3 regions of the Robbsia betulipollinis genome follow, and region 3 is predicted to be linked to each of the others. Evidence: predicted binding sites of a transcription regulator. Region 3 holds the regulator's gene; each other region holds the start of a gene.
The links. The regulator LexA, encoded in region 3, represses DNA repair genes until DNA is damaged. The targets are predictions, from matches to a motif close to ACTGTATNNNNATACAGT.
Positions count from the first base shown of each region.

Region 1: a site for LexA is predicted at 1,483-1,500, ahead of imuA (translesion DNA synthesis-associated protein ImuA). Genes of this name have one in related genera too.
Region 2: a site for LexA is predicted at 1,836-1,853, ahead of OVY01_RS03040 (VRR-NUC domain-containing protein). Genes of this name have one in related genera too.

Region 1 covers NZ_JAPMXC010000010.1:655,273-658,525, forward strand. Annotated here, with positions in the region: gene OVY01_RS20655 (Y-family DNA polymerase) at 1-826, opposite strand, end outside; gene imuA (translesion DNA synthesis-associated protein ImuA) at 756-1,466, opposite strand; gene OVY01_RS20665 (hypothetical protein) at 1,848-2,030, shown strand; gene OVY01_RS20670 (TetR/AcrR family transcriptional regulator) at 2,063-2,755, opposite strand; gene OVY01_RS20675 (hypothetical protein) at 2,827-2,955, opposite strand.
Region 2 covers NZ_JAPMXC010000001.1:695,524-698,776, reverse strand. Annotated here, with positions in the region: gene OVY01_RS03045 (alpha/beta hydrolase) at 1-53, opposite strand, end outside; gene OVY01_RS03040 (VRR-NUC domain-containing protein) at 127-1,809, opposite strand; gene OVY01_RS03035 (TSUP family transporter) at 2,049-2,834, shown strand; gene OVY01_RS03030 (putative bifunctional diguanylate cyclase/phosphodiesterase) at 3,054-3,253, shown strand, end outside.
Region 3 covers NZ_JAPMXC010000002.1:112,483-115,735, reverse strand. Annotated here, with positions in the region: gene OVY01_RS12355 (ATP-binding protein) at 1-306, shown strand, start outside; gene OVY01_RS12350 (asparaginase) at 360-1,571, opposite strand; gene lexA (transcriptional repressor LexA) at 1,761-2,405, shown strand; gene OVY01_RS12340 (hypothetical protein) at 2,419-2,805, shown strand; gene OVY01_RS12335 (hypothetical protein) at 2,977-3,144, shown strand; gene OVY01_RS12330 (hypothetical protein) at 3,239-3,253, shown strand, end outside.

The DNA of each region.
Region 1 (3,253 bases), on a different contig from region 3:
CGCCCACGTAGGCGAGCACCGCTTCGCTGCGCTCGATGCGGTCCGGCAACTCATGACGGATGTCGAAGCTTTCCGGCAGGCTGAGCCATTCGAACATTTCGGCGGCGGCGCCGAGCGCCTGATCGAGCCGGTCGAGCACCGTGTCGCCGCAGCGCCGCTTGAGGCCGGCGCGCGGCAGGCGGCGCAGGTCGCCGAGCGTCGCGCATCCCAGGCCGGCGAACCACTCGGCGAAGGGCTGGGCAGCCGGCAAAAGCCTCAGCGGCAAGCCGTTCAGCAGGGTTTCCAGCGAACGCCGGCAGCCATCGGCGCCGTCGTGGCGCGGCGCGTGCGCCGGAACCCGGTCGCGCGCGTGCAGGCGCAGCGCATGGCCGGCGCCGGCGCGCGCCAGCATGCCGGCGCCGGTGCCTGTCGGCGCCAGGCTCAGACGCGCGGTCAGACCGCACGCGCGAATCGTCGTGCGGACGCGGCCGCGCAGCGCGCGGATCCCGCCGAACAGACGCAGGCTCGCCGACACGTCCATCAGGATGGTGGCATCCGGCGTCAGCGCGACCTGCGGCGAATACTGCATCAACGCCGTGGCGAGACCGCGTAGCGCCCTGTTTTCCAGCGCGGTCGCGCGATCCCTGACCGCCGCGGCGGGCAACAGCGCGAGCACGCTGCCGCGCCGCATCCCCGGCCGTACGCCGGCCGCGCGGGCCGCGAGGCTCATGGCCAGCACGCGTTCGTGTTCCAGGACCACCAGACCCGCATGCGGCTCAATCGACCAGGTGGGCCGGAACACTTCGAGGGACAGGTGCGGTAGATGGACGCCGATCCACAGGTGCATGACGGTTCAGGAGAAGAGGGGACGGCCCGAGCGCGACCGCCAGGGGAAGGTCGCGTGCCGGGCCGCGCCGTTTGACGAATTCGACATGGAGGCTGTCCTGCGCGGGCCTGAGCGCGAGCCGCAGGGGGGCCGGCGAGGCGTGATGCAGGGTGCTCAACGGCCTGAACAGGATGAACAGCGTGTCCGACGACTGCGCGGCGAGATGCAAGCGGCGCAGCGCATCGTGACGGATGGGATCCTGCCAGAACAGCAGGGCGCCGCAACTTCCGGCGCGCAGGATCTGCTCGGCGGCCCAGAGCGCGTCCGCGCCGCGGGGCGCGCGAATCAGATGCAGCCGGTCGAGCGGCATGCCCCAGTGCGTGAACGCCGTCTGGTTCGGCATGTGCGGCGGCTCCAGTAGTATCAGCGGCCGCGCGCCGAGCGCTTCGAGGGCGGGGCGCAACAGCCGCAGTTCGCCGATGCCCGGTTGCTGGATCAGCAGCTCGACCAGCACCCCCAGCGGCCAGCCGCCGCCCGGTAATTCATGGGAAAAGGCGGCATCGCCGGTATCGACGCATGGGCCGCGTCCCTGTGCGAGTTGCGTGCCGCGCCAAAGCGACGGATGGATGGACTCTGGCGAGCGGAGGACGGACGAAAGCATGCCGGGTTTCACGTTTACTGTATATATGTACAGTAGTATAGCGTGAGTTCGGAAAAGCCCCCATTTTTATCGAAACGCGCCGCCGCTGCGAGTCGTGACGCGAACCGTGGCGCGGATGACGACGAGGAGGTTTACATGAGGGGAAGCGTGCGTTCGTGCACAAAGGGTTCTTGCCTGCCGCGGGCATACTCTGCACGAAGCGTTCACCATGAAAGGGCACGACGGAAGGCCCAAGGGACGCCAATAATTAGACAGGAATGTCTAATTATTGACTAGACGAATTTGTCTAGTAAAGACATACTTCACTCATACCACCGCCTTGTCGCAGGGTTTTCGGATAGGCGTTCGTTCCGCACTGCCCTGGCTTCCGGAGTCCGCATCATGTATTTGACGACAACGCTTTCGCCTCTTGCCCGCCTGTCGGTCGTTCCGGCGGCGCAGCCCGTGCAGCGCAAGGGACAACTCGCCAATACCCGGCTTTTCGCAATCCAGTGCTATCACAGCGCCACGCGTCTGGTGGGCTTCGACGAGCGCCGGGGCTTGCTGGTCGACAAAAACGTGTAACGGCGCCAGGCGGGCGACATCCCCGCCCTGGTTCAGACGCCGGTCGCCGCTTCGACCGCCGTGAGATAGGCGGTGAGCGCGCGCTGCACTTCGCGCAGGTATTGGCTGGCGCGTGCGACCGGCGCCGCCGCGGCGCCGAATTTCACCGTCATGCATCCCAACGCGAGCGCGTGAAGCATGTCGGCGTAGAGCTGGCGATCCGCTGCCTGCGCCTGCGGCAGCCGGGCATCGATGACTGCCCTGTACCGGTTCACTGCATCATCGTTCGTCAGGGGCGGATAGTTGCGCGACATGAAGGACAGACAGTCGGGGTGGCTTTCCAGATAGCGGATGTACGGCGCGGCCAATCGGTCCACCACCGCTTCCGGAGAGAGCGCCCGCCACGTGTCTACGGATGTCGCAGCGATATCCCGGCCGATCTCCGCGGTGCCGGTCGCGTGCCGTTCCTCCAGCGCATCGAGCAAGGCATCCCGGTCCGGGAAAAAGTGATACATCGAGCCGATCGGCGTGCTGGCCTGCTTGGCGACGCCGTGCATCGTGACGCCGCTCAGTCCCTTTTCCATGATCACCGCGGCAGTGGCATCGAGAATCGTTTCCACGCGCGCCTTGCCCCGTGCCTGACGGGGCGCGCGCGCCGTCCCTTCGGCGCGCTTCGCATCGCCGGCCGCGCCACGGGACACCCTTTCGTCGTCACCCATCGTCACGCTCGCGCTCCTGGTCGTCATCCTGGAATTGTAGACGGAGTCGTCCACTTTTGCGATTCGGAAGCGGTGCCTTCGACCGGGTCATACAGGCTTCAGAGCGCGCGCTTGACGCTACGGGCCGACCCCGAAATGTCGTCGCCGATGCCCGCGACGGTGTTGCAGCCGGCCAACGCAAACAGGGAACCCACGACCAACAACGCTGCGACAAAACGACCAGACATCAGGGAACCTCGTGTGTGTGAAAGGACAACGGATGGGGAGAAGCGTGCGCCGAATGGCGACAACCCGCTCCGAATACTCCGATATATCGCCATCCCGCGTCAACCGGCCTCGCCATCGCATGACGATGTGGGGCGAGCGGGCAACGGCGCACAGTCCCGGAACGCCCGCCGGTAAGCCGAAGGCGACGTCCGGAAGGCCGCCGCGAAATGTTGTCGCAGCGCGACGCTCGACCTGAATGAGGTCGGGGCTGGCGCCCGAGCGCGGGACGATACTCGACTCGAACGGCCGGGCCCGGGC
Region 2 (3,253 bases), on a different contig from region 3:
GGGAACAGGGCGGCGCCCAACGAGAGCTTGACGAAAGATCGACGTGTTGTCATGGAAAGGTCGTACGGAAGGGTTTTTCGGGAAGGAATAGCAGGATATGGAGATCGGCCGGGAATGGCGGAAGCGTCATGCCGCCTCCCACTCGACATGCACGACGCGCATCGGCATGTCGTGCGCCGCGCAGTACGCCAGCCAGCGTAGCTGGTTGTCCTGGAGCCGGTCGCCCGGCCCCTTGATTTCGACCATCTCGTAACGGCCTTCCTCGGGCCAGAAACGGATCAGGTCGGGAAAGCCGGTGCGATTCGCGACCACGTCGACCATCAGCCGTTCGAAGCAGCGTTTCAGATGCGCGGCGGGCAGACAGCGCAGCGCGAGCTGCAGCAGGTCGTCGGTGAGCCAGCCCCAGAAGACGAATGGCGACTGCAGGCCGGCCTTCGCATGAAAGTGGCGCAGGATCGTCGCCTTGTAGTCCTCGCCATCGAGTTGCGCGAGCGCGGCCGCGAACCACGGCGTGCGGCGCGCGGCGAAGTCGGGCGCATGCAGGTCGGCCGGTCCGCTCTGGAACGGATGGAAAAACGCGCCGGGCACGGCGGCGAAGATCGCATCCCAGCAAAGCAGGCCGAACAGGGAGTTGAGCAGGGCGTTCTCGACGTAGTGGACGACCGTGCCGGGTTCGGCCAGCGCTTCGCACGCGATGCGCTCGACGCTGAACGGTCCGCTCGGCCGGGGCAGCACCAGCCGGGTCTTGGCGAGCCGCGGCGCGGCGGGCTGGCGCGCGAGCGGCGTGCCCAGTGCGCGGTGCAGGCGCGGCAGCATGCGCGCGACGCGCTGCGCTTCGGCGTCGCTTTCCGGTGCATCGAGCGCGACCCGCGCGAGGGCGAGGGCCGCGTCGGGCCTGCCCGCGCGCTCCAGGACGCGCATGCGCCGGTGTCGCGCGCCCGGGTATGCGCTGCCTTGGTAGACCGCCAGCGCGCGTGTCCAGTCCTGCCGCCGCTCGCAATGCTGCCCGAGCCGGAACAGCAGCTTGTCGCGGCGATGCGCAAGCCAGGAGTTGGCGCGCGTGGATGCGGCGGTGATGTCCGTGTCCGACATCGCCACGTGCAGCAGTGCATCGAAGGCATCGTCATCGTGTGCCGTGCCCAGCAATTCGAGCGTTTCGCGGCACGCGTGCAGCACCAGATAGGCGTCGACGTCCGCGCGGCACTGGAAGGCGCGCGACGAGCGCTCGAATGCCACCTGCTCGTACTGGAAGACGCCCAGGTCGGCCAGCACGAACTCGCTCCAGTCCTGGTGCAGATTGCCGAAAAACAGCAGGCGCAGCCGGTCGACCCGCGCGCCGATCGTGACCTGCAACACCGCGTCGTCCGCGGTGGGGTGCCATTGCGCATAGGGGCGGGCGTCGGGGTGGTCGCGCCGCAGGCTGTCGAGCGCGTCGGACTTGCGGCCGCGCAGCACCGCGCGCCTGTCGGGAAAAACGTGCGCCAGTTCGACTTTCGTCACCAGACGGAAGACGTCGTCGAGGGTCAGCAGCGGCGCGGCGTCGAGCCAGCCATGCGCGCACAACGGCGCGCTGGCGGCCAACGGACATCCGATTTCCTCGTAGACCAGGCGTGCCGTGCGGAACAGGGAGCCGCGGCGCATCACCATGCGCACCAGCAGGGCGCGCGAGGCACGCGGCAGCAGGGAAAAGTCGCGGATGAATGCGCGCTCGTCGGCATCGAGCAGATCGTCGCTGCGTTCGGCGACCCAACGGATCGCCCGCTCGAAGTTCGCGAGATAGTAGTAGGGATCGGGGGAGCTGGCGGGCACGAAAGAAGGCGTAAGCGGACGCGGGTGCTGTGTATTCGTACAGCGATGATAGCACCGGCGCGTACGTGGCGCGGCGGCGCGCGCGGACCGGGCTGCGCCGCCGCGCGCGTTCGCGTCCGCGCTGTCCGTTGCAGGCCACGGCGCGGTGCGCCGTGTGCACGAGTCGTCCCGGTTCTGGCAAGATGCCGCGTTGCGCGCGGTGCGGCGCTCTTCCGACCTCCCTTCATGCTGGAATCCCGATGCATCTTGCCGTAGGCGGCGTGCTGTCCCTTTTTCTTCACCATGCCCTTTTCCTGGTCGTGACGGCGGCGGCGACGCTGACGCAGACGCTGACCGGTTTCGCCTTCGGGCTGGTGTTCCTCGCGCTGATGGCGAGTTTCCACCTCGCGCCGCTCCCCGCCGCGGCAAACGTGGTGAACGTGATGGTACTGGCGAACGCGGCACTGCTGGTGCGGCGCCGCCCGCAGTTGCCCGCGGGCGTGGCCTTGCCGATCTATGGCAGCAGTCTGGTGGGGGTGGCGCTCGGCGTCGCGCTGCTGGGCTGGATCAGCGGTGGCGCGGTGACCGTGCTGCGCCTGTTGCTGGGGATCGCCGTGCTGGTGTGCAGCCTGCTGCTGGTGGTCGCGCGCCGCCGCCGCGAGACGGTTTCCGGCAGGGCCTCGTTCGCCTTTTACGGCGGTTTGTCGGGCGTGATGGGAGGACTGTTCGCCAGCGCCGGCCCGCCGATGGTGTTCCAGATGTACCGGCAGCCACTGGCCGCCGGTACGATCCGGGAGACGCTCGTCCTGCTGTTCGCCGTCAACGCGGTGCTTCGCCTGGTGTTGATCGTCTCGCAAGGCCGCTTCGACGCGGCGTCGGCGCTGCTGTCCATCGAGGCGCTGCCGGTGGTGCTGGGCCTGACCTGGGCGTGCCAGCGGCATCCCCCACGCTTGTCGCCTACTGCGGTCAAACGCGTGGTCTTCGTCCTGCTGTCGGGCGCCGGACTGAGCCTGGTGTTGCCGGCGTTGCGCCTGCTGTTTTCCTAGAGGGTGTCATGCGCTTTCACGGGCCCGCGTGAAGGTTTTCCCGAAAAATCAAACCCCTGTTTAAAATGTCTCAATATTCGCCCTTCCCGGCCGTTAGCGGAGAGGAGGCAGGGGCGAGCGACGATGTTCCGCAAGGCGTATTTGTCAGTACGAGCCACCCACGGCCACCCGCGCCCGATGGCAACCGCCAAAGGCGGGGAATTCACAAGAGACGATACGATGGATTTTTCGGGACCGCGAGTTCCCGCCTCGCATGCGGCGACGGCGCTCACGCACCTGCTCGCGGGGGCGGTCAAGACCCTGGAATGCGATGCCGGGGCGATTTACGGTATCGCAGCGGAAGCGCCGCCATCGCGGCTGGCAGAAGTGAGCAATGCAACGCCGGAGGCGTCGTTGTTTTCCCCCTCCTTCATCGCGCA
Region 3 (3,253 bases):
CAATACGCGCACCACAACAAAGGTCCGGCGAAAATGCTCGGCCTGCATGCCTTCGCCGATGCCTGCGACGCACTGACGCGGGCGAGCAGCATCGCCGCCGGCCTTGCGCCGGAGGCCGACGATGACGAAAACGCGTCGCACGACGCTCGCCCTGTGGCACGTTCGGCGCCGGACGCCGGCGACACGGCGCGCGCTGCCGTCCGGCTCTCTCGGGCGAATCGCGATTTTCTGGCGGACCTCGCCGGGGTGCGGGCTCTGGTGGCGGCACTGCGCGCGCAGCTGGAGGATGCGGCGCGGGCTCGCTGAGCGGCACCGGATGAGCGGCACCGGATGTCGGTCATGCGCTATGGAAAAACGCTTCAATAGGCATCGAACAGGGTCTGCAGGGCAGTGGGCGCCGCGATGCCGTCCGATAGCGCGAGCAGCAATAGCAGCCGTGCCTTGTACGGGTTCAGCGTACCGCTCGCCACGAAGCCGAGCGCCGCATCGTCGACCGCCGCGCCACGCGTCACACGTACCTCCAGCGCACGGCTGGAGCGCACGACCGCGATGCCGGCGCCCGGCAGCTGCGCCAACGCCTGCTGCAGATCGGCATGCAGCGAGCCATTGCCGGTACCGGCGACGACCACGCCGGCCACCCGCCCGGCGGAATCGCGCATCAGGGCGTCGATGTACCTGGGCGAAACGCCTCCATGACTCACCACGATATCGACGGCGGCCAGATCCGCGGCCTGCCAGCCCGATGCACGGGCGAAACGGCTACCGGATGTGTGCAACCCGGTGTGCAACCCGGTGTGCAACCCGGTGTGCAGATCCTGAGCGGCCCGTGCGAACGCGACCTGGCCATCCTGAACCCAACCCAGTGCGCCCGATTCCGGCGAGGCGAAAGCGTTCACCGAGTGACTACTCGCCTTGACCACATCGCGTGCGGAGTGGATGCGGTTGCCGAATGCCACCAGCACGCCCTGTCCGCGCGCAGCCGGTGCCGCGGCGAGCGTGACCGCGTCGAAGAGATTCGCCGGGCCGTCCGCCGAGAGTGCGGTCGCGGGACGCATCGCCGCAGTCATCACGACCGGTTTGTCGCTGCCCACCGTCAGATGCAGCCAGTAAGCCGTTTCTTCCAGCGTATCGGTGCCATGCGTGATCACGACGCCATCGACATCGTCGCGTGCCAGCACCGCGTTGACCTCGCGACTCAGACCACACAGGAAATCGAGACTGGCATCCTTGCTGTCGATTGCGGCGAATTGCCGGGACGCGATGGCGGCCAGCCGATCGAGACCGGGAACCGCCGCCAACAGCACGTCGAGCGTGAGCGCGCCCGCGCGGTAATGAAGGGATTCTGCCGCGCTTGCGCCCGACCCGGCGATCGTTCCGCCCGTGCCCAGTATCACCACGCGCGGCAGGGTCGCCGGTCGTGCCGCGGCAGCCCTTCCGGCAGCGGCGGCAAGCGGCGGACCCGCAGGCGTGACAGGCGATGCGGCGGGCAGTGCGCCGATGGCGTCCGGCGCCACGCGGGCTGGCGCATCGCCAGCGGGAAAATACGGTGTTGAAGCAGGAGGAACATTCATCTGGAAACAACCGGGGCGAAGGATGGGGAAACCGCGACTGTAGCGCACAGAGGCACGCTACTTGCAACCGCAATTGCCACGTCGCATGGGACCCACATCGATGACGGACATGCGGCGGCGACCGGCGAAAAAGGTTGCCAGCCGGAAAATACTGTATAGAATTACAGTATCGCATCCAGGAACGACGTCATGCTCAAGCTTACCGCACGACAGCAGCAAGTCTTTGAATTAGTGCAGCGTGCCATCGAGCGCAGCGGCTTCCCGCCCACACGCGCGGAGATTGCCGCGGAATTGGGATTCAGCTCGGCGAACGCCGCCGAGGAACACTTGCGTGCGCTCGCCCGCAAGGGCGTAATCGAACTGGCGCCGGGTGCATCGCGCGGTATCCGGATCGTCCAACCGGACGCGGCGAACGACGCCGCACCGGCCGCCTCGCTAACGCGCGCACTGTTTCTTCCGCTCATAGGTCAGGTCGCGGCCGGCAATCCGATTCTGGCGCAGGAACACGTCTTGCGTCAGTACGGCTGCGATCCGGCGATGTTCTCGAACAAGCCGGATTATCTGCTCACGGTCAGGGGCCTGAGCATGCGTGACGCGGGTATTCTCGATGGCGATCTCCTCGCGGTGCAACGTCGCCGCGAAGCGAACGACGGCCAGATCGTTGTGGCGCGACTGGGCGACGAAGTGACGGTGAAGCGTTTCAAGCGCACTGCCACGGGCGTCGAGTTGATTGCAGAAAACCCTGATTTTTCGAATATTTTGGTCGACCGCGAGCGAACGGACTTTGAGCTCGAAGGTATCGCCGTCGGTCTCATACGTCCTACCCAACTTTGAACGGAGAAACGTCATGTCGAGGCTCGTCCGCCTGTTGTCTGCCAGTACCGCGCTTCATACCTTCGGGCGAGCGCGACTCACCCGCGTCTTTCGCTCCTGCCGGGACAAGGGCGACAAGGGCGACAAGGGCGAGTTTCCCGCAGCAGCGGCGACGCCTGCCGAATCGCAACGCTTCGGCTCGGGAATCGCGGGTGGCGGCATCAAGCGCACGGCCTCCGTACGTCCGGTTCAGGTCACGCCGCTATCCGCGACCCGCAGCGCGGTGCGCGTTTATCGTGGCAGTTCGGGCACCACCATGGTCGGAAAGATCGACGCAATATGCCGGATGATCGATCGCTGCATCGCGGACGAGAGCGCGGCCATGATGACAACGGGAAACGAAGCGGGCCGTTCGATCTGATCCTCGCCCCCGCCCCTGGCCTCAATCCCCACGTTGCACCCGCGTCTTGCCTGGTTTTTGCCCTGTCTGCAGATGTATCGTACGCGAACGGAGATAAGCACTCCTGAGGTGAGCAACGCACTGGTATCATTATTGCTTGACGACTGAGTCAACCATGACAGGAGAATCCGAATGAGCGAAGACAACAAGACCCCCGCGGCACCGGCAGCAGACGTTACGGTGGCCAAGCATAGCGACAACGAAAAGAGCGCGATTCCCGACCGGGCCGACGAAGGGCGCGACGCTGCGCCCAACGACCCACCGGGACAAGGCGAAGCAGCGGAACCGCCGGTAGGCTGAGTTTCACTTTGAAACACCTGGCTGTGCAAGGCAGGAGTGGGTCGGTCCGCTGCTCGCTCGACAGCGCACCGCGTATCGCTGCAGGCGAAGGACCATGAAAAGACGACTA